One region of the Bradyrhizobium sp. STM 3557 genome, then DNA from elsewhere that is predicted to be linked to it. Evidence: predicted binding sites of a transcription regulator. Region 1 holds the regulator's gene; each other region holds the start of a gene.
The links. Region 1 encodes LexA, which represses DNA repair genes until DNA is damaged. Its sites were predicted from a motif close to TGTTCNNNNTGTGTTCNG; they were not measured.
Positions count from the first base shown of each region.

Region 2: P6U24_RS17375 (single-stranded DNA-binding protein) is a predicted target of LexA. The motif match lies at 1,842-1,859, and genes of this name have one in related genera.
Region 3: P6U24_RS09810 (ribonuclease T2 family protein) is a predicted target of LexA. The motif match lies at 4,358-4,375, and genes of this name have one in related genera.

Region 1 is NZ_CP120697.1:3,699,795-3,707,475, forward strand. Features, by position in the region: partial or broken gene P6U24_RS16755 (ComEC/Rec2 family competence protein) at 1-690, shown strand, start outside; gene P6U24_RS16760 (aspartate/glutamate racemase family protein) at 794-1,468, shown strand; gene P6U24_RS16765 (methyltransferase domain-containing protein) at 1,465-1,782, shown strand; gene P6U24_RS16770 (glutathione S-transferase family protein) at 1,883-2,515, shown strand; gene P6U24_RS16775 (hypothetical protein) at 2,590-2,772, opposite strand; gene P6U24_RS16780 (hypothetical protein) at 3,006-3,455, opposite strand; gene lexA (transcriptional repressor LexA) at 3,876-4,574, opposite strand; gene dinB (DNA polymerase IV) at 4,858-5,961, opposite strand; gene P6U24_RS16795 (dihydrolipoamide acetyltransferase family protein) at 6,068-7,168, opposite strand; gene P6U24_RS16800 (alpha-ketoacid dehydrogenase subunit beta) at 7,189-7,681, opposite strand, start outside.
Region 2 is NZ_CP120697.1:3,820,868-3,828,548, reverse strand. Features, by position in the region: gene P6U24_RS17385 (4-hydroxybenzoate 3-monooxygenase) at 1-350, opposite strand, end outside; gene P6U24_RS17380 (TetR/AcrR family transcriptional regulator) at 470-1,084, shown strand; gene P6U24_RS17375 (single-stranded DNA-binding protein) at 1,198-1,683, opposite strand; gene P6U24_RS17370 (outer membrane protein) at 2,152-2,931, shown strand; gene P6U24_RS17365 (outer membrane protein) at 3,148-3,918, shown strand; gene P6U24_RS17360 (outer membrane protein) at 4,209-4,982, shown strand; gene P6U24_RS17355 (outer membrane protein) at 5,271-5,921, shown strand; gene uvrA (excinuclease ABC subunit UvrA) at 6,197-7,681, shown strand, end outside.
Region 3 is NZ_CP120697.1:2,181,413-2,189,093, forward strand. Features, by position in the region: gene uvrC (excinuclease ABC subunit UvrC) at 1-833, opposite strand, end outside; gene P6U24_RS09795 (outer membrane protein) at 1,130-1,759, shown strand; gene P6U24_RS09800 (cold-shock protein) at 2,022-2,237, opposite strand; gene P6U24_RS09805 (23S rRNA (adenine(2030)-N(6))-methyltransferase RlmJ) at 2,491-3,351, opposite strand; gene P6U24_RS09810 (ribonuclease T2 family protein) at 3,607-4,317, opposite strand; gene P6U24_RS09815 (hypothetical protein) at 4,474-4,938, opposite strand; gene P6U24_RS09820 (hypothetical protein) at 5,105-5,401, shown strand; gene P6U24_RS09825 (DUF3617 domain-containing protein) at 5,444-5,986, shown strand; gene P6U24_RS09830 (ATP-binding protein) at 6,299-7,681, opposite strand, start outside.

The sequences.
Region 1 (7,681 bases):
CCCGGCGCGGTCGGCCGCGTCGCCGCCTTCGGCACCGGACCGCTGATCACGATGAGTCTCGGCCTGATCCTGATCGGGCTGTTGCGCACGCCGCTGCGCTGGTCGGGCGCGCTTCTGCTCGCGGCCGGCGTCTGCTGGGCCGCGGCCGCGCCGCTGCCGGACGTGCTGATCTCCGGCGATAGCCGCAACGTCGCGGTGCGCGGCCGTGATGGCCGGCTGCATCTGATGCGCACCGGGAACGATGTGTTTCTGCTGAAGGAATGGCTTGCGGCCGATGCCGATGCGCGACTCCCGACCGATCCGTCGCTGGGGGAGGGCGTCTCCTGCGACGATGCCGGTTGCGTGGTGCCGATGGCCGATGGGCGCCTCATCGCTCTGTCATGGCGCGCGGACGCGCTCGCGGACGATTGCGCGCGCACCGCTCTGGTCGTGACAGTGCGGCAGGCGCCCAGGGAATGCGCCGCCGCGGTGGTCGATCGCGAGCGGTTGTCGCATCAGGGCGCGCTCGCGCTGCGCCGAGAGGGTCCAACCCTGGCGGTCGATGCGGTCAGGCCCAACGGAATCTATCGGCCATGGTGGCCAGGCGCAGCGGATGCGAGCGAATTCGACACCAGCTTGACGCCGCGCCCGCCGTCATCGCGTACGCCGGATGCAACGCCGCCAGAGGCCGATCAGCAGCAGGACGACTAACAACCGCGCAAGCACATTGCTGCGATCTCAGCGGTCTGCTTGATTGGCAACGCAAGATGCGCCTGTGTGCGTTCGGCAACGCATGGGGTGGCCGGAGGAAGACATGCACATTGGTCTTATCGGAGGGATTGGTCCCGCCGCGACGGATTTTTACTACCGACGATTGATAGCGACGTTCGCAAGCCGGAAGGCGGCGCTGGAGCTAACGATCGTGCATGCCGACACGCAGACGCTGCTCAGCAATCTCTCGCGCAATGACATCGAGGCGCAGGTGGCGATCTATTCGCGGCTTACCGACCGTCTCGTCGCCGCCGGTGCCGGTTGCGTCGTCGTCACCTCGATTGCGGGACACTTTTGCATCGAAGCGTTCAAGTCGGTATCGCCGCTGCCGGTTGTCGACATGATCGCCGAGGTCGGCCACGCCGTCGACAAAAATGGTCTGAAGCGGATCGGAATCCTCGGAACGCGCACCGTTATGGAAACGCGCTTCTATGGCGGCATCCGCAGCGCCGAAATCATCCCGCCGAGCGGAAGCGACCTGGATGACGTGCATCAAGCCTATGTGGCGATGGCTGCTTCGGGTGTTGCGACCGAGGCTCAGCGGTCGATCTTCAATCATGTGAGTCGCAAGCTGCTCGAGGAGAACGGCGCCGAGGCCATCATGCTCGGCGGCACCGATCTCGCGCTGGTCTTCAGCCAGGATCACGCATCGTTTCCGCTGGTTGACTGCGCCGCCATTCATGTCGACGCGATTGCAAGGCTGGCGCTTTCAGCATGAGCGGGATCAGTTCGTCGCCTCCGCCGGCCCAAGACGAGCTGCGGGCGGCCGCATGGGCGGAGGTTCGCGACCTCCTGGAATTGCAGCTCGCGCCGCTCGGCCGCCGTGCGTTGACCGCGCTTGGGCCTCGCCCCGGTGAAAACGTGCTGGACATCGGCTGCGGTGGCGGCGAAACCGCGCTGGAGCTTGCGAGCCTCGTTGGCCCGGACGGTCTGGTCACCGGAATGGACGTGTCGGCTGCGGCGCTGACGTTCGCTCGGCGCACGGCCGAAGGCTGCGACCGCGTGCGGTTCACGGCGAAAGCTGCGGCTTGACCTCTGGGCGATGCCATATGAGGAAAGAGCTTCGTAAGCGGGAGCTAACTTCGCAGGAATGCCTATGCATTGTTTGTATTACTCTCCCGGCGCGTGCTCCATGGCCGTGCACATCGTGCTCGAGGAGATCGGCAAACCCTACGAATTGGAGCTGGTGTCGTCCCGCGGACACCTCGGCGGTGTCGGTACGACAAATCCGGAATGGATGGCAAAAAATCCCAAGGGGAGGATTCCGGCGTTGTCCGGCGTCACTGGGCGGATCGGAGGTGCGGACGACCTGCTGACCGAAGCGCACGCCATCTTGTTCTATCTTGCGCGCAGGCATCCCGATGCGGGACTGTTGCCTGCGGACGCGGCCGGGGAGGCGCGCGCCATCGAATGGATGAACTGGCTGTCCAGCAATGTGCACGCGATGTCCTACGGCCAGATCTGGCGGCCGAACCGCTTTGTCGCAGACGAGCGCGATTACGCCGCCGTTCAGGGCAAGGGACAACAGAACGTCCGCGAGCAATATGCCTATATCGAAAGCCTGGTCAGTGACGGCCGCGATTGGGCGCTGCCCGGCGCTTACTCCGTGGTCGATCCCTATTTGCTGGTGTTCTATGGATGGGGCGCACGCGTCGGTCTCGATATGTCGGCGAGCTATCCGGCATGGCACCGTCTGGCCCAACGGGTATTGCAGCGGCCAGCCGTGCAGCGCGTGCTGGCCAAGGAGAATATCTCGATTGCTTGATTACGTCGCCGCATGCGCCATGACCGGCCTGCCGCCTGAAACACAGCGCGGCCGATTGGCATCAAGACGAGCTATCAGCCAGTACGTGGCAGCTCGAAGGTGCCCAGATGATACTCGTCGAGGTCCGACAGGGCGTCCTCCGCCGGAGCATCTTGGTGCGACTTCGGAAGCTGCAGCATCGTGAACTCGGCCTGAGGATATTGGCGCCAGATCGCGAGATCCTCGGCGGTCACCGTGAGCCAGCCGAACCGATGCATGTAGCGGCCGGGCTCGACCACGCGCCCGGCCTTCTGCCAAGTGATCTTTCCAACGATCTTGGGCCCTGCAGGCTGTTGCGAACCAAGCTTGGGACCTAGCCCCCGCGGAGCAGTGATCTGCGAAATGCTTTTCGGAGCAATCTCATCGGCCACAACACGCTCTCCCCCTCGGCGACCTCATCATTTCCGCCGAGGGCTGAACGTGGGCCCATCAAGCGTGGGCGCCTCTATGTTTAAGTTATCGATATCGGCCTTATTGGTGTCGTCGTCGTTTGGGTCGCGGCGGCGGTCGCAGCCGGGACGTCGGACTTGCGGTCGGCGGGCTTTCCCGTCACCGGGAGCTGCAGCACTGTGACGCGCTGGCCTTCGCGGAGTTGCGTCACCAGCACGCGGGTGCCGTCGGCGAATTCGATCGCGTCGTGATGACGATCCGGGACATGGCGCTCGAGCGTGTTGAACTTGGCGACGCGCGAACGGACCGTCTTGGTCCAGAACCAACGGCTGTCATATTTGACGTCGTCCTCGAATGCCAATTCCGTTCCGGGAAGCATGCAAACCGCGACACCGGGCTCGCTCTCGGACGCGAAGCCACGGGTCGACGTGCCGCGGAACGTCGTCGACATCAGCGTTTCACCCACCTTCGCCGGGCGGGACGCAACAGCATGCAGGCTATAGTCACACATCGGATCGCTCCTCGTTCGAGATAGCCGACCCGCGCTCCCCCCGGAAAGGCGCAGGCCTCTATCAGAGTGGACATCGATCGTAATCCTAGCGCGTCGTTCACGGCAATTCTGCGCTGACCATAGGCTAGCTCGATCACAAGCGTTTGAGCTTTAACCTACGGCAAAGCGAGCGCACAAAATCACTCTGCCGCCAAATACCTTCGGCACGCAGCATCAGTCCGACACGGCCGCCTGTTCGCGGGCCGGCGTAACGAGGCCCCCGTTTCAGCAAGTTCGCATCAGCCCCGCGAGAGACCAACTCCGGCGAACTTCGGCAACGCAGCAGCACTCGTCAGTCTATCGTACCCGTCCGGCTTTGGATCTGACGTTTGCACCGGGGCGCGCTGCGCCTGCACGCAAACGGCAAGTCCGCCGCAGGGATTAGTACTTGCGATACAGCCCGACCAGCTTGCCCTGGATCTTAACCCGGTTGGGCGGCAGGATACGGACTTCATAAGCGGTGTTGGCCGGCTCGAGCGCGATCGACGCGCCGCGGCGGCGGAAGCGCTTCAAGGTGGCCTCCTCGTCGTCGATCAGCGCGACCACGATGTCGCCGGTATCGGCGCTCTCGTTGCGCTGGATCAAGGCCATGTCGCCGTCGAGGATGCCGGCATCGACCATCGAATCGCCGCGCACCTCGAGTGCATAGTGCTCGCCATTGCCGAGCATGTCGGCCGGCACGCTGATCGTGTGGCTGCGCGTCTGCAGCGCCTCGATCGGCGTACCGGCGGCGATCCGGCCCATCACCGGAACGGCGACCGGCCGCTCGCCGTCATCCAGCGCGGGCGTGGAGGTGCGCACCTTGCCGAGATTGCCTTCGATCACCGAGGGCGTGAAGCCGCGCCGGTTGCCTGCGGCCTGCGACAGCTCGGGCAGCTTGATCACCTCGATCGCGCGGGCGCGATTGGGCAGGCGGCGAATGAAGCCGCGCTCCTCGAGTGCGGTGATGAGGCGATGGATGCCGGACTTCGAGCGCAGGTCGAGCGCATCCTTCATCTCGTCGAATGACGGCGGCACGCCGGCTTCCTTGAGCCGCTCGTTGATGAACCGCAGGAGTTCGTACTGTTTGCGCGTCAGCATCTCGATGAAGTCCCCAGGTTGATGTCGTCCGAGCTCCGCGACTGGTCGCTTGCGAAGGTCCGGAATTGCGTTACCGCAAGATACTCGAAACAAATCATGAACGGACACTATATGTTCGATATGTGTTCCGCAATCATTAATTTGGGGTGAATCCGCCCGGTTTTGACGATATCGAGCGCAGGAAAACCGGGTCTATCTGGCCCGGCAAAAATCGACGACGGTTCGGCGGCCAGCACAAGGCTTCCGTGTTCCCCCTTCTTGTGAAACCAAGAGCGGCTTTCCGTCAAATACTGAAATCCAGTTGCGGGTCCGTGTCGTTCTCGCCCAGCAGGGAAGACAAAGATACTCCCAGCAGGCGCACCGCCTTCGGAAGGGGCATGGCATTCTCCAGCAGACCGATTGCCAGGCGTGCGAGATCGTCACGGTCCGCGACAGCCGTAGAAACGGATCGGCTGCGCGTGATGATCTCGAAGTCCGCGAACTTGATCTTCAGCGTCACGGTTCGCCCCCGACTGCCGACTGACTCGCAGTGGCGCCACACCTTGTCGATCAGCGGCTCGAGCTCTGCGATCATGGCGTCGAGTTCGGCAAGATCGGTCCGGAATGTGTTTTCCGCACCGACCGATTTCCGGATTCGGTTGGCGCGGACTGGCCGTTCGTCGACGGCGCGCGAGATCCAATAGTAGTAGGCTCCGGCCTTGCCAAAGTTGGCGCACATGAACTCCAGCGCCTGTTTGCGCATGTCCAGGCCCGTGAAGATACCAAGCTGGTTCATCTTCGCGCTCGTCGCCGGGCCGATGCCGTGGAATTTGCCGACAGGTAGCGATTCGACGAAGGCCGGACCCATTTCGGGAGAGATGACGAACTGTCCGTTTGGCTTTCGGTGATCGGAGGCAAGCTTCGCCAGAAACTTGTTGTAGGAAATGCCGGCCGAGGCATTGAGGCCGGTCTCGGCCTTGATCTTCTCGCGGATCCGCAGCGCGATGTCCCTGGCCAGCGGGATGCCTTGTAGGTTCTCCGTGACATCGAGATAGGCCTCGTCGAGCGACAACGGCTCGATAATTGCCGTATGCTCGGCAAAGATGTGGCGGATCTGCCGGCTGATCTCCTTGTAGACCTCGAAGCGCGGCTTCACGAATATCAGGTCCGGACACTGTCGCTTCGCGGTGACCGACGGCATCGCCGAACGCACGCCGAACCTCCGGGCTTCGTAGCTCGCAGCGGCCACAGCGCCTCGTTCCGCCGAGCCGCCCACCGCGACCGGCTTTCCTCGAAGCTCCGGGTTGTCTCGCTGTTCCACCGACGCGTAGAACGCATCCATGTCGATATGGATGATCTTGCGATGAGGCGCCGCCGAGGCACCTCGCTCTGGATCGGGTTCGGCCATGCGCGGACTATACAAGAGTCCGTAACGCAAGTCGCCGCCATGCCTGCACCTCGTCGGTCTTGCCGCGTCTCTTCGAGTTCTCTTCAGGACATGGCAGGCAGGTGGTTCAAGACATCAGCTCGAGATCCGATTTGAGCGCGACCAGGAAGCGAGCAGCTTCGCCACCGGTCACGATGCGATGGTCAAAGGTGAGCGACAAGGGCAGCATGCGCCTCACCGCAGGCTGGCCCCGATACGCGACTGCCCGCTGTGAGATCCGACCCGCTCCGATGATTGCCGCTTGCGGCGGCACGATGATCAGATTGGCAAACCGGCCGCCGATCATCCCGAAATTCGACAGCGTAATGGTCGCACCACGTAGCTCTTCCGGGGGTATCGAGCGCGCGATTGCGTCAGCGCGCAGGCGGTCGAGGCCAGCCCGCAGGTCCGATACGCTCCGCTCTGCGACATTACGCAAGACAGGAACGATCAGGCCGCCCTCGGTATCGACGGCGATGCCGAGATCGATTCGGGCGATCAGGCGGCGTTCTCCTGTGCGGGAATCATACCAGGCATTGAGCGTGGGTTGTGCCTTGCAGGCGGCCGCGATGGCCCGTACCAGGCGGATTGTCACGTCCTCGCCCGTCGGCCAATCGTCGATGTCGGCTTCATCGGTTACGGTGGCGGGGACGATTTGCGCATGGGCTGCCGTCATACGCTGGGCCATCGTGCGGCGCATGCCGCGCAGGGGTTCGGCGCGACCGGTCTGGGCCATCCCCTTCGCGGCCCTTTCGACATCGGCGCGCGTGATCGTACCGTCGGGTCCCGTGCCTTCGATGAGCTCAAGGGCCACGTTCAGCTTGCGCGCGAGTGCGCGTACCGCCGGAAACGCCCGAGATTCCTGGCCGCCTGGCCGCGCGGAGTGAATTCCCGTCGGCTGCGGATGCTCGCCGCGACCCAGCTCGCCGACGATCGTGCCTGTGTCTTGCTCGGCGCCTTCGGCAAATTCGACCAGGGGCGTGCCGACCTTCACCATGTCTCCCTTGCCGCCGAACAGGTGCGCGATGCGCCCGCTCGAGGGCGATGGTATCTCAACGACCGCTTTGTCGGTTTCGACGGAGAGAAGCGGCTGATCGGTGACGACATGATCGCCCTCGTTGACGTACCAGGTTACGATCTCCGCCTCTTCAAGACCTTCTCCGAGATCCGGCAGCATGAATTGGCGCATGGGGCGAAGTCCGTCGAGGTCTAGCTGAACTGACACACCTTGCGCGCCGCGGTCACGATGCGTTCGACCGATGGCATATAGTACTGCTCAAGACGCGCCATCGGGACGATCGTATCGTAGCCGGTGACGCGCGTCACAGGTGCAAGCAGCGAGGACAGGCTGTGTTCTGCGATCGTAGCCGCAATCTCGGCTCCGAATCCGCCGGTGCGCGCGGCCTCGTGCACGATGATGCAGCGTCCGGTCTTTGCGACCGAACCGAGCACGGCTTCTTCATCATAAGGTCTTAGAGTCGCGAGATCGATGACGTCGGCGGAGATGCCTTCGGTAGACAGCGTGTCGGCAGCGGCCATGGTCTCCTTCAGCGCCGCACCCCAACTGATCAAAGTGAGGTCGCGACCGTCCCGCAGCACAAAGGCGCGATCCAGAGGCAGGGCTTCGCCATTGTCCTCCACCTCGCCTTTGGCCGAGCGGTAGAGGCGTGTCGGCTCCAGAAATACGACTGGATCGGGGTCG
Region 2 (7,681 bases), 120 kb from region 1:
AAGCGGACGTCACCGGACATCACGTCGACCAACTCCCGCAGCAAGTTATTGACCAGCATCTGCTGGGTGCAGAACCGGCTCTGGCTGCCACCGTCGGCGACAACTCCGAAAATGCGACCGACACCGTTGATGCGATAGTCGATGGTGTGAGCGACCGGGCCTGCGAGCAGCTTGTCGGCAAGCCCCCAACGCTCGAACATTTGGACGCCTCGCGCCTCGACGACGCCGGCGCGCTGCCGGACCTCGATGGTGGCGCGGTCGCGCCGCTCCAGCACGATGCAGGACACACCGGACCTGCGCAGAAAGGTCGCCAACGTCAGGCCGGCGACCCCGGCACCAATGATGACCACCGGGGTCTCTTCGAGGCCATTGCATCTTCCTTCCGCCACGTGACGATTGATTTCGGGCGGAGAGAAAATATAAGCATTTAGTTACATTCGATAGTCACATTCCCAAGCGGACCCTTCCAATGGCGCGATCGGTCGACATTGCCTTGAAAAAACAGCCCAAACAGCAACGGGCGATCGCGACAGTGGACGCGATCCTCGAGGCAGCTACTTACATTTTGACGCATGACGGGCCGAGTGGGTTCACGGCCAACAAGGTCGCCGAGAAGGCCGGCGTCAACATCTCCTCATTCTATCAATACTACCCGAACAAGGAGGCCCTGCTCTTCCATCTGGTGCGGGTCACCTGGGAGAAGCAACTCGCCAGGCTGTCGCCGATCCTGCTCCGGCGCGGTCGCGACCATGCTCAAAAGCTCAGGGACTTCATCCGCGAATTCTTCATGATCGAGGCCGCGGAAGCAGACTTGCGACGCGCCTTGCGGATCGCCTCGGTCGATCTGAGAGATACCGCGGAATTTCGTGCCCTGATCGCGACAGGCACCCAGCTCTTCAAGCAATTCGTCGAAGGCGCGTTGAAAAATCGGAGATCGGATGATCTCGATTTCGAGATCGACTTCGCCGTGACGCTGGTCACCAGCTTTGCCGAGAGAACGACGGACGAACGAACATCCGGCGCGACTCTCATCCGTCAGGCCGACCTGCTCAGCGACATGCTGATCGCCACTTTCAGGATGTAGACAGCGCGACGAGCGTCCCCATCGTCGACGCTGACATTGACGTGACCGGCCTCGATGGCCAACGGCTAGGCCGTCGCGGCGCAGTCGTCCATGCGACTGCGCCGACTTCAGTTTCAGAACGGAATGTCGTCATCCATGTCGCTGTTGCGACCGCCACCGGCCGCGACTGCGCGGCGTGGCGGTGCCGATGGGGTGCTCATGCCGAAATCGCCGCCCGGCTCGTCTGAGAAGCTGCCGCCACCACCGCCGCGACCATCGAGCATGGTCAGCGTGGAGTTGAAGCCCTGCAGCACCACTTCGGTGGAGTACTTCTCGACGCCGCTCTGATCAGTCCACTTCCGGGTCTGCAGCGCACCCTCGATGTACACCTTCGCACCCTTCTTCAGATATTGCTCGGCGACCTTGCAGAGTCCTTCGTTGAAAATCACGACGCGGTGCCACTCCGTCTTCTCTTTTCGTTCGCCGGTGGCCTTGTCGCGCCAGGTCTCCGACGTCGCGATGCTCAAATTGGCGATCGGTCGTCCGTCCTGGGTACGCCGGATCTCCGGATCCTTGCCGAGATTGCCGACCAGAATCACCTTGTTCACGCTTCCCGCCATCACCACTCTCCCGCGGTTCAAAATCCCTGGATTGGCAGCCGCGCAGCCTCGACAGCTGAATTGACAGACCAGATCCCTTCGCGGCGGACCCTATACGCTTGCTGCGGCCGCCACCTGCCCTCTCCTGGCTTATCCACATATAGCGCGCCAACCGTCACTGTTCCAGGTTTGTTCCAGAATTCCACGCACACCATTGTGCTCACGCTGATTTTGCCCACACTACCTAAGGGTGTTTTCGGCAATGGAACTCGAAAAAGTTCCATCCGGCCAGAAATCTCGATGCCGATCATTAACTTAGGTTAGGACCGCTGACCTTCATTCGGCTGGCGAGTGTGTCTTTCGGGAGACGGTATCGGAAGTTGAATCGGGTATATTTACGGGTGGAATTTGGGCCGTAAGGGCGGTCGCGAGAAATTGTCACGGCGCTTCCGGGGACAACGGGGGGCGCAAAACGCCGAGGGGAGTTCGATGAAAAAGATTCTGCTGGGTGCGACGAGTATCATTGTGTTGGGGATGGTGGCACCGGCCGGGGCGGCGGATCTCGCCGCGCGGCCGTACACCAAGGCGCCGCCTCCAGTGGCAGCCGCCATCTACGACTGGAGCGGCTTCTACATCGGTGGCAACGGCGGCGGAGGCTGGAGCCGGAATTGCCGGGACCTCACTGCCTTGCCCGCGCCCACAGGCCCGCTGGCAACGCCCTTGGCCGAAGGCTGCCATGACGCAACGGGCGCCACGGCCGGCGGCCAGATCGGCTATCGCTGGCAGATGCAGAGCTGGGTGTTCGGCCTCGAGGGCCAGGGCAACTGGGCCGACCTCAAGGGCAGCAACGTCAACCTCCTGGCTGGCACGGTCTTCGCCGCTGGCCTGACCAATCAGACCAGGGTCGACGCGTTCGGCCTGATGACCGGCCAGATCGGCTGGGCCTGGAACAATGTGCTCGGTTATGTGAAGGGCGGCGCGGCCGTGGTCGCCGATCGCTACCGGACCATCGACGCGGCCGGCTTCCTGGTCGACTCCGTCAACGACACCCGTTGGGGCGGCACGGTCGGTGCGGGCATCGAAGTCGGGTTCTCGCCGAACTGGTCGATCGGCTTCGAATATGACCACCTGTTCCTGGGCACGCGCACCCTGAATTCGGTCACGCCAGCCGGCGTCTTCAGCGCCACCGAACGCATTCGCCAGGATGTCGATCTCGCCACCGTGCGACTGAACTATCGCTGGGGCGGTCCGGTGGTCGCCCGGTACTGATCGCTGAGGCCAAGCATCCAGCAGAAACTGAGAAGGCCGGCTGCACGCCGGCCTTTTTGTTGTGCAGACGGGTCTCGCGCGCGCCTGCCGCGTATGAATCGCACGTGGCGGTTGCTGCAACGTTGTGGCTTTTCGGTGACGGCATTTCGGGCGGAACGAGGCTATAAGCCCAGGTGGGGCGTGGGTAAAGGCGTGAGTGCAGGCGTCGGAATGGCGATGGGGACAGCTATCAAGAGGGCGCTCCAGGTCGGTGTGGCCTGGTTGGCGCTGGGGGCGGCGCCTGCACTCACGGCCGACCTCGCTGCACGGCCCTACACCAAAGCCCCGGCGATGATCGCGACGATCTACGACTGGAGCGGCTTCTACATCGGCGCCAACGCCGGCGGCGGCTCTGCCCACAAGTGCTGGACCAACACCAGCACCTTCGGCACGCCGACCGTTCCGAATGCGGCCGAAGGCTGTCACGACGCAACCGGTGCCCTGGTCGGCGGCCAGATCGGCTATCGCTGGCAGACCGGCGCCTGGGTGTTCGGCGTCGAGGCGCAGGGCGACTGGGCCGACTTCAAGGGCAGCAATGCCAGCCAGTTCATTCCCGGCGCTACCAATCAGAGCAAGATCGATGCGCTCGGCCTGTTCACAGGCCAGATCGGCTATTCCTGGAACAACGTGCTCTGGTACGTGAAGGGCGGCGGCGCCGTCGCCAATGACAAGTACAACGGCATCACCACGGCCGCCGGCAGCGTGTTCGATCAAGGCAGCGAGACGCGCTGGGGCGGCGTCGTCGGCACCGGCATCGAAGTCGGCTTCGCTCCCAACTGGTCGGTCGCCGCCGAATACGACCACCTGTTCATGGGCAGCCGCGCCCTCACCTTCTCTACCGTTCCGACCGGGACGATCTCGCGGACCGATACGGTTGGTCAGGGCGCCGATATGGCAACCGTGCGCGTCAACTATCGCTGGGGCGGTCCGGTGGTCGGGAAATACTGAGCTCACGAGTTGAGCTCCGGACCATGAGCTCCGATCGGGATCAGGCCGGCCTCGCGCCGGCCTTTTTCATGAAGCCACTCACCGCGCGGCACGGTGGCAAGGAGGCGTGAGTCCCGGTCGAGAGACGCGCGACCTTCACCAATGCTTAAGCACGAATCGCAGCTCCTGCCTGATGCAGCGCGCTGGTCACAGCCTGGCGAGACCTTATTAGTTACAATTGTCTTCAATCCGAGGGGTGAGTTCGGACGGTGGGGTCCGGACGAAGAGGAATATTGGGACTGGAGAGAACAATGAAGACGACCCTGCTTGTGACCGTGAGTTTCACCGCATTGGCGACGGCCCCCGCGCTCGCTGCTGACCTGGCCGCCCGGCCCTACACCAAGGCGCCCGCCCCGCTGGTCGCGCCGCTGCCGAGCTGGGCCGGCTTCTATCTCGGCGTCAACGGCGGCGCCGACTGGAGCCGCAACTGCTGGACCGTGAACAGAATCGGCGGGACCGCGGTAATACCGACGGGTGAAGGCTGCCACAGCGCGACCAGCGGTGTGGCCGGCGGTCAACTCGGCTATCGCTGGCAGGCCAACAACTGGGTGTTCGGTCTGGAGGCGCAGGGCGACTGGACCGACCTGAAGGCCTCGAACGTCAGCGCGGTCGATGACACCGTGACGAACACCACCAAGACCGATGCAATTGGTCTGTTCACTGGCCAAGTCGGCTATGCCTGGAACAGCGTGCTCTGGTACGTGAAGGGCGGCGCCGCGCTCACCCACAACAAATATACGGGCACGGCGAGCGCGGCCGCTCCCGTCCCGGCCGGGACCTATCTCGATTCGGCGAGTGAAACCCGCTGGGGTGGGACTGTCGGCACGGGTGTCGAGTTCGCCTTCGCGCCGGGCTGGTCGGTCGCCGCCGAATACGATCATCTGTTCATGGGACGGCGCGACATCTCCTTCCCCGCCAATCCGGGGCTGATCCTGTCGCGCACCGATAGCATCAAGCAGGACGTCGACATGGCGACCGTCCGCGTCAACTACCGTTTCGGCAGTCCGGTGATCGCCCGCTACTGACCCGCGTCTCACAGCGCGAAATCAGCGTCGGAAGGCCGGCCTCGCGCCGGCCTTTTTGCGTGGCAGCCATGCATCAGCAAAAAGTGCACATAACGATCTGAATTGGCGGAACTTTTCTGCAGGTCATCACCGGACCGTGCTTTCGCCCCGACTGTGGCGCGGAGGTGACGGTATTCGATCGACTCATCGGCTATAGGAACCGCGTCAACCTGAACGGGTGAGGTCCGGTCAGCGCGGTCGAAGCATCGCGGGCCGGAACAACGAGGAAGAATGGGACTGAAAGAGATGATGAAGAAAGTTCTGCTGGCGACCGTTGCTGTTGCCGCTTTGGGAACGGCACCAGCTTTCGCTGCGGACCTCGCTGCGAAGACCTACACCAAGGCTCCGGCGCTGGCGCCGTTGCCGACCTGGGCCGGTTTCTACATCGGTGGCATGGGCGGCTATGCGAGCGAAGACGCCGACATTTTCGCGATGAAGGGCGGCTTCGCCGGCGGCACCATCGGCTACAACTGGCAGGCTGCCAACATCGTGTACGGCCTCGAGGCCGATGCTGCCTGGGCTGACATCAGCGCCTCGGCTTCCGCCACCGTCGCGCCGTTCGGCCTGGTGACCGCCAGCAGCAAGGTCGACAGCACCGGCACTGTCCGTGGCCGTATCGGTTACGCCTTCAACACGGTCTTGCTGTACGGCACCGGTGGTTACGCCTGGGCCAACAACAAGATCTCGCTCTCCGCGCTCGGCGTCAGCGTTTCGGACGAGAAGTTCCTGAGCGGCTGGACCGCCGGTGCCGGCGTCGAAGTCATGTTCGCTCCGAAGTGGTCGGTCAAGGCCGAGTACCTCTACAAGAGCTTCGAGGGCAAGAGCTACTTCAGCGGCGCGCTGCCGACCGGAGACCTCAACCTGCACAGCGTGCAGGTCGGCGTGAACTACCACTTCTAAGATTGGCGGCCATCGGGCCTCGGTCGAAGCCTCCGCTCTGTCGAGCGGAGGCTTTTTTCTTTGCGCACTCCGTATCAGCACGGGTTCCCTATCCTGCTGCCACTTGCCGCCATGTCGCGAACGCATTGTTGATGATTCGCGCGCGGCACTGGAAATCGGCTATCGTTCTTCCTACGTTCCAGTCCAACATTCCCCCATTGGCGTCTGATGTCCGGCTTCCGGCGGAGCGCGCCTGAAACGACGTGCGCGACCTCTGCGCCAAGGGACCGATTGCCATGGATGAAGTGCTCAAGGCCAAGCAGCGCGCGCAAGCCAAGGAATCGAGCCTACGTGCGATCACCATTCGCGGCGCGCGCGAGCATAATCTGAAGAACATTGACGTCGAGATCCCGCGCGACAAGCTCGTGGTGTTCACCGGCCTGTCCGGCTCCGGCAAATCCTCGCTCGCCTTCGACACGATCTATGCCGAAGGCCAGCGTCGCTATGTCGAATCGCTGTCGGCCTATGCGCGCCAGTTCCTCGAGATGATGCAGAAGCCGGACGTCGACCAGATCGATGGCCTGTCGCCGGCGATCTCGATCGAGCAGAAGACGACCTCGAAGAACCCGCGCTCCACCGTCGGCACCGTCACCGAGATCTACGACTATATGCGCCTGCTCTGGGCGCGCGTTGGCGTGCCCTACTCGCCCGCCACCGGCCTGCCGATCGAGAGCCAGACCGTCTCGCAGATGGTCGATCGCGTGCTGGCGTTGCCCGAAGGCACGCGGCTCTACCTGCTGGCGCCGGTCGTGCGCGGCCGCAAGGGCGAGTACAAGAAGGAGCTCGCCGAATATCTCAAGAAGGGCTTTCAGCGCGTCAAGATCGACGGCAGCTTCCACGAGCTCGCCGAGGCGCCCACGCTCGACAAGAAATTCCCGCACGACATCGATGTCGTGGTCGATCGCATCGTCGTGCGCTCCGACATCGGCCAGCGGCTGGCGGAAAGTTTCGAGACCGCGCTGAAGCTCGCCGAGGGGCTCGCCGTCGTGGAGTTCGCCGACGCGCCGGCCGCGACTGACGAGAAGAAAGCCGACAAGAAGACCGCCAAGATCCACGACAAGAGCGGACCCGAGCGCATCCTGTTCTCGGAGAAGTTCGCCTGTCCGGTGTCCGGCTTCACCATTCCCGAGATCGAGCCGCGGCTGTTCTCCTTCAACAACCCCTATGGCGCCTGCCCCGAATGCGGCGGGCTCGGTGTCGAGCAGCATGTCGATGCCGACCTCGTCATTCCGGATAAGGAGCTGACGTTGCGCAAGGGCGCGATCGCGCCCTGGGCCAAGTCGTCATCGCCCTATTACCTGCAGACGCTGACCGCGCTCGCCAAGTTCTACAAATTCACGCTCGACACCAAGTGGAAGGACCTGCCGAAGAAGGTGCAGACCGCGCTGCTGCACGGCTCCGGCGAGGACGAGATCAAGTTCACCTATGAGGACGGCGTCCGCTCCTACGACACCAAGAAGCCGTTCGAGGGCGTCATCACCAATATCGAGCGCCGCTTCCGCGAGACCGAGAGCGAATGGGCGCGCGAGGAGCTCGGCAAATATTTCAACGACGTGCCCTGCGCGGCGTGCCGCGGCTATCGGCTCAAGCCCGAGGCGCTCTGCGTCAAGGTCGGCGGCAAGCATATCGGCGAGATCAGCGATCTCAGCGTGAAGAAGGCCGGCGAATGGTTTGCCGAGGTGCCGGCTCACCTGAACGCGCAGCAGACCGAGATCGCCACC
Region 3 (7,681 bases), 1.5 Mb from region 1:
TTCACCGCATGGCTGCGGCCCGAGAGGAAGTCGGTCGCCTCGCGCACCAGCTCGGTATAGCCGGGAAAGTCGATCTCGCCGGTGCAGGGGCCGGCGCAGCGACGGATCTGGTAGAGCAGGCACGGGCGGGTGCGGCTCTCGAAGAAGGAGTCGGTGCAGGAGCGGATCAGGAAGGCGCGTTGCAGCGCCGTGATGGTGCGGTTGACCGCGCCGGCCGAAGCGAACGGACCGAAATAGCGGCCGGGCCGCGACTGCGCGCCGCGATGTTTGAGGATCTGCGGCGCCCAATGGTCGCCCGTGAGCAGGATGTAGGGAAACGACTTGTCGTCGCGCAGCTGCACGTTGAAGCGGGGCTTCAGCTGCTTGATCAGGTTGGCCTCGAGCAGCAGTGCCTCGGTTTCTGTGCCGGTCGAGACGATCTCCACATTCACGGTGGCCGCGATCATGCGCAGGATGCGCGCCGGCAGCGGCGCGTTCACGCGGGCGTAGGACGACAGGCGCTTTTTGACGTTCTTGGCCTTGCCGACATAGAGCACGTCATTGTTCGCATTGAGCATGCGATAGACGCCGGGCGAGGTGGGGGCGAGCCGTACCGCCTTCTCGATCGCGGCGTGGCCGATCGCGAGTGGGCCCTCCGCGACGGCCTCGAGGCTCTCTTCGGACAGATCCGGCAGCCGCCCTTCGTCCTCCTCCTCGCCGGCGCGGGCGTCGGCCGGATCGATGTCGGGGGTATCCAGGTTCTCGGGCGGTAGGTCGGGCGCGGAGCCGCGCTTGCTCTCCGGCGCAGGCGATGCCTCGGGCGCTTTGGACGGATCGGAACTGTGGGTGGTCATGATCCGAATTTAGGCGTTTGTGGCCGTCGCCGCCAGCAGTCGGACCGGTCATGGGGCGATCCATGCACAGGCTGCAGCAGGCGTGTCTTTACAACACGTTGCAGCGTAACGCTTCATTAAGGACGTTAAGTGCGCGGTAACCCGGCTTAATGACGCTTTAACTTAAGACTCTCGATAAACCTTCTCGAAAAAAGCTGCAGTTCCGTAACCACGAACGCTTCGGATTGGCCCGTGCGGGCGCCTCGCGAAGCCATGGCAGTGGCGGTTCGGTAGCGGCGGTTCGCGTGGAGAAGGGCATGAACAGGTTCGTTGTGGGGGCGATGGCGCTGGCGGCCATTGGATGCGCAGGCATGGCGCAGGGCGCCGATCTCGGCTACGCGCCGCGCGCGCCCTACACGGTGTACCAGCCACTCAACGCCTATAGCTGGGCCGGGCCCTATCTCGGTGGCACGCTTGGCTACGAATGGGGCAGCGTCGGCAATAATCCGACCAAGCCATCCGGCATCACCGGCGGCGTCGGGGCCGGCTACAACTGGCAGAACGGCAGCCCGTGGGTGTTCGGCGTCGAGGGCGACATCAACCTGACCGGCGCCGACGATACCTTCGCGCCATGGAAGTTCTCCAACCCGTGGTTCGGCACGGTGCGCGGCCGCGCCGGCTACGCCTTCAACAACATCCTGTTCTACGGCACTGGCGGTCTGGCGTTCGGCGAACTGAAGGGCATGACTTTCGGCGGCGTCTCGGAATCGCACACCACCGCGGGCTGGACGCTCGGCGCCGGCGCCGAGTTCGGCCTGGCGCAGAACTGGAGCGCCAAGATCGAATATCTCTATGTCGATCTCGACAACAGCAATTTCGTGGTTACGGGGGCGAAGAACGACTATCGGTTTGGATTGGTTCGCGCAGGCATCAACTTCCATTTCTGATAGGAAGAAGAAACGGCAACAACAGCATGACCTTCCGGCCGCTCGCGGCCGGAATTTTTTTGCCTGCACTTGTCTGAGTTGCGTTCGTCCGCGCATGCCTCTGCGGCGGCCTTCGGCAGACAAATCTGCCCCGCACGTCATCCGGCCCTGTCGCCGGCGGCTCACGCGATCAAGCGATAAACTAAAAGGACGTTCGCACCCCGGCCCGGACATTCGCCGCACGCCCGGCGGAAGCCGGACCGGCTGATGTCGCCAGCCGGCCTTACGATGACAGCACCAGGTTGACCGCCTTGGGGCCCTTGCCCTTCTTGTCCGGCTCGACCTCGAAGCTGATACGCTGTCCTTCAGTCAGATCCTTCAGGCCGGCACGCTCCACCGCCGTGATGTGCACGAACACATCGCGTCCGCCATCGTCCGGCTTGATGAAGCCGTAGCCGCGCTCACCATTGAAGAACTTGACCGTCCCAGTCATGGCCATCGGGAAACTCCTCCCCCGCATTGCTTCCTCCACCGCGCCCGCACGCGCAGCGTCCGACCGGACATCACTTGTCGGAAAGCGTGGCCACCTTGACGAGCCCGGGCCTCGCGAGCCCGAACCAGCCGGATTCTTGTTAGGCCTTGATCACCCCGCCGCAACCATTCGCGGAAGCGGAACGTAAAGCCAGTCTTACAACTGTCAGCATAATACGGTTCCTCGGCGATTGACTACGAATTTTCCGCGGCTCGCCGCTTCAAGGTTTTGGGAACTCCAGCCGGTAACGCGCAGAACCCCCTTGGCCGAGCGGCTTCTGCAATTCGGTAAGCAGCAGCTTGAGCTCGTCATGCAGCGTCCAGGGTGGATTGACCACGAGCAGTCCGGTCGACGCCAGCGCCTCGCCCTCGATCTGCGGCCCGGTGCTGAACTCGACCCGCAGGAGCTTGCCGGGCGGTTTCGATTGCGCGGTAGCAGCTAGCGCGCGGTCAGCCAGCTCGTCGGTGGCGCGCCGGCTCTTCGCCGGATACCACAGCACGTAGATCCCGGTCGGCCATTTGGCGTAGGCGGCGGCAAAGCGCTCGCCCATCCGCTCGAATTCGTCCTTGGCCTCGAACGGGGGATCGATCAGCACCAGGCCGCGGCGCTCGTTCGGCGGCACGAAGGCGGGCAGGGCGGTCCAGCCGTCGAGATCGACGACGCGGGCCTGAGTGTCGCGCCGGAGCGCATCGATCAGATGCTTGCGTGGGATGGGAGCAAGCTCGCAGACCGTCATGCGGTCCTGCGGCCGCAGCAGCGCGCGGGCAATGAGCGGCGAGCCCGGATAGGCAGTAAGCGCGGGAGGGGTATTGAACGACCTGACAATATCGAGATAGGGCGCAATCAAAGGCATCGCCCGCTCGGTGAAACGCGCCTGCATGACGCGGGCAATGCCTGTCAGCCATTCGCCGCTGCGGCTCGCCTCCTCGCCAGAGAGGTCGTAAAGGCCGGCCCCGGCATGGGTGTCGATGACGCGGAAGGCGGCCGGCTTCTCCTGCAGATAGGTCAGGATACGCACCAGCACGATGTGCTTGATGACGTCGGCAAAGCTGCCAGCGTGGAAGGCGTGACGGTAGTTCATGGCCTGAGTTACGACATCGGCGGATGAAAGCAACTGTTACGCCGGCAAACGTCAACTCCATGCAGCAAGACTGAGTGCATCGCTTCATCCTGAGGGGCCGCAGGTGGCCGTCTCGAAGGATGAGGCGGGAACGAGGAACCGTGGCATCATGGTTCTCCTGGCGATGCGAAGCATCGTCCAGCGACGGTGCGGAGCCTGTCATCGGGCCGCGCTGCGCGCGGACCCGATGACAGGCTCCGCAGGGGATGGAAGGACCTAGCCGCCCCTGACCGGCGGCATCGTCACCTCGTCGCGGCGGCAGGCCTGGTGATCCACCTCGTCGCAAGCGCGAAACTGCAGCTCCTTGGACAGGCAGATCCGGACTTCGCTGAGCCGGGTGCGGTTGCATGTGACCGCGACACCGGCATTGGTCAGGCCCGGATTGGCCTTGACGAAGGCGTCCTCGACCGCTGCCGGTGCCACCGTGCGGGTGTCGGACAAGGACAGGAATTCCTCGGGGATCTTGATCGCGGCGCGCGCCTTGCGAATGGTCTCGAAATAGGCCTTGGCGGGCAGGCCGGAGCAGGTGCCGTGCTTATCCCATTCGTTGTAGATCAACCCCGGCGCCGGCATCAGATCGAGCATCGAAACCATGATGTTGCGGGGCAGGCGGGGCGAGGGCTGCGCGCAATATTCGGGATAGCCGCTCTCATATTGCGGCCATAGGCCGTGCACGACGAAGGAGAAGGGCCGGCCGCTGCACTGCTGCGAGCGTCCGCCGCTGCCGCGCTCCTCGGCTTCGGCGCAGTAGGAGGGCGACCAGGACAGCGACAGCACGTAGAAATCGAACGCGCCAGGCGCGTTCTGGCGGCGATCCTGGGCACGGGCGGGCACAAGGCTCGCCATCAGGCCGAGCAGCAGCAGAGGGGCGAGCAGACGAAGCGGCTTGGCAAAAAGGGCAGCAGATCCGAGCAGGCGATTGACCATAACGAGCTCCCTGAACATCATGGGAACTGTAACAGGCCACCGGAACATTTCAAGAACAAATTCGCCGCATGTTCGAGAGTGACGCGGCTGAACCTGCTCAGGCTCGCCTGAGCGGTGCTTGGCTGATCAGGGCTTCTTCGATCAGAACCAGTTCGATCAGGGCTTGGCGGCGCGGCAGGCCGGGTTGTAGGCCCAGTTGCGGTCGAGGCCGACGACGCAGAATTCGACACCCTGGCCGTAGCCGGCAAACCCGCCATCTTCGATGATCGAGAAGTTCACCGTGCGCACCTTGCCGTCGCTGACCATGACGCTGCCGGTGCAGTAGCGGCGCGGAATGTTGTCGGACTGCCAGGGGCGGAAGGCGATCTCGTGGATGTTGGCATAGCCGGTGATGGTCAGTGCCGAATTCCAGAAGGTGCTTTCCTTCTCCTGGAAGTCGTGGCTGATCGTCGGCAGCGCAGCTTCGCAAGGTGCGACACGCCCGTCATATTTCGGGCCCGACAGCCAGAAATTCATCTCCAGCGGGTTGGCGGCATGTGCCGGCGCGCCGATGGCGAGAAGGCCGAGCACAGCACCACAGGTGGCGCCGAGGGTCTTGAGGAAATTGCTGCCGTTGCGCATGGGGTGTCCGCGGGGCTGGTCCAGGAAAGACGGACCGTGCCGCGCCGGTCAACAGAGGTCAAGTGCAACGCGGCAACACTCCACGACTGTATCGTCGCCGCAACCCCGCCGTCCTTTTCTTGCGCGCAGAGGCATCCTAGATTGCCGGCAGCGAATGGAGACTCTGATGCGAATGATGAAGGCGATGGGCCTGATTGCGGGCCTTGGCATGCTGGCGGCGGTGCCGGCCAAGGCCGATTTGTTGCCGGTGCCGGCGTTCAAGGGCAACGACACCGGCGGCATCATCGCCTTTTCGCTGGCGCAGACGGCGGATGCGCGGCAGATGGCTGTCGAGCACTGCGCCTCCTACGGCAAGGTGGCGAAATTCCTCGCGGTCGACAGGCAATATGGCGGCTATCTGTCGTTCGCCTGCCGCTGGGTGCCCTATGGTTCGGCAGAGCGGCCGCTGCGCACACGTTATTGAGCCGGCCCAATAAGATCCTGAATTGAAGCCGGAGTATCGGATATGCGTCGGCCTGCCGCGTCGGGAATAGCTTGTGGCGTGTTGCTGGCGCTGTCTGCGCATGGCGCGTTCGCCGTCGAACTGCCGACCCGCAAGCCGGGCCTGTGGGAGATGAAGATGGCTCGCACGGGGTCGCAGATGCCTGACATGACCATGCAGCACTGCACCGACGCGACGATCGACAAGGAGATGAACAGCAATGTCGCTCCGATGGCCAAGCAGATGTGCTCGAAGCAGGATTTGCAGCAGACGGCGAACGGCTATGTCGCCGACTTCGTCTGCACCATCGGCGGCATCAACTCGACCGGGCATACCGAGATCGTCGGCGACTTCAACTCCGCCTATGTCGTGAAGACCACCTCGCATTTCGAGGGCGGCAAGGCCGGCGCTCCGGCGCGCGACACGACGATGACGATCGAGGCGAAGTGGCTCGGCGCCTGCAAGCCGGACCAGAAGCCCGGTGACATCGTCATGCCCGGTGGCATGAAGATGAATGTCAAGGATATGGAAAAGCTGAAGGCGCTGCTGCCCGGCGCGAAGCAGTGAGACGCAAATCTCGGTCGGATTCTTGTCGCTCCGGATGACGCTACGGTAACTACATCCGGCGCCTCAACAAATCCGGTGTCGTCCCGGCCTTGAGCCGGGACCCATAACCACAGGGAGGCATGTGGGCACGATGTCTGTGACGTCCTCCTTCGCCAAACATCTGCTGCGGCGTATGGATCCCGGGTCGCGCTCGCGTTGCTCGCTTGCCCGGGACGACGGGTGAGGATGAGGGCACGCCTGTCTCCACAATAGCGGGGTCGCACTGCCCGTAGCTCGCCTGGCCGGGACGACAGCTGTTCAGGAACGCAGCACCTAAACCGGGATCCGCACCGTGGCGCGGAGGCCGCCCATCGGGCTCTCGCCGAGCATGATGTCGCCGCCATGGGAGCGGGCGATGTCGCGGGCGATGGCGAGGCCTAAGCCCGTGCCCCCTTCGTCCTGGTTGCGGGCATCATCGAGTCGCAGGAACGGCTTGAACACCTCCTCGCGCATAGCGGCGGGGATGCCGGGGCCGTCATCATCGACTGTGACCGTCAGATAACGGTGATCGCGGTGACCGGTGATGGCGATCTTGTCGGCGTAACGCGCCGCATTGGAGACGAGATTGCCGAGGCAGCGTTTCAGCGCGGCCGGCTTGACGATGACCACCGGCAGGCCGTGGAAGGACACGGACGCCGCGTGACCGTTGCGCTCGGCATCGCTGCGCAGCTCCTCGAGCGCGGCCGATATGTCGGTGGGATGCGCGACCTCGCCGCCATCGCCGCGGGCAAAGGCGAGATAGTCCTCGAGCATGCCGGACATCTCGTCGATGTCCTTGCGCATCGCGTCGATCTCCGGGCTGTCGCCGAGCAGCGCCAGCTCCAGCTTGAAGCGGGTGAGAATGGTGCGCAGATCGTGGCTGACGCCGGCGAGCATCGCGGTGCGCTGCTCCATCGCGCGCTCGATGCGCGCCTTCATCTCCAGGAAGGCATGTGCCGCGCGCCGCACCTCGCGCGCGCCGCGCGGACGGAAGTTCGGCGCCTCGCGACCCTTGCCGAAGCTCTCGGCCGCGTCCGCAAGCCGCAGGATCGGCTTGATCTGGTTGCGTAGGAACAGCACCGAGACGATCAGCAGGATCGAGGAGGTGCCGACCATCCAGAACAGGAAGATGTCGGTGTTGGAGGCGTAGGCCGCACTGCGCTGCGCGAACACGCGCATCACGGAGTCATCGAGCGCGATGCGGATCTCGACAAGATTGGAGCGGCCGACGGTGTCGATCCAGTAGGCGCGGCTGATCTGACGGCCGATCTGTCCTGACAGCGACTGGTCGAGCAGGTTGAAGAACGGCTTTGGCCCCGGCGGCGGGATGTCGCCGGCGGGCAGGAAGTCGACCACGAGATTGAGCCGCTGCTGGGCGATGCGGCGGAGCATCGCGTGATCCTTGTCCTGCGGAGTGGCCTTGTAGATGTCGATCAGGGCCGCGATGTCCTGCACGACAGCGGCCGACAGACGCCGCGTCACCGTGTTCCAGTGCCGCTCCATGAACACGCCGGCCACCACCGTCTGCAGGATCACCATCGGCACGATCATGATCAAGAGCGCGCGGGCATAGAGGCCGGTCGGCATCCAGCTCTTGAACGCGTTGCCCATCCAGCCATTGACGACAGAGACTCGTCGCGAGGCGGTGCGGATGAAGGTGAGGCCGGTGTCGAGCGT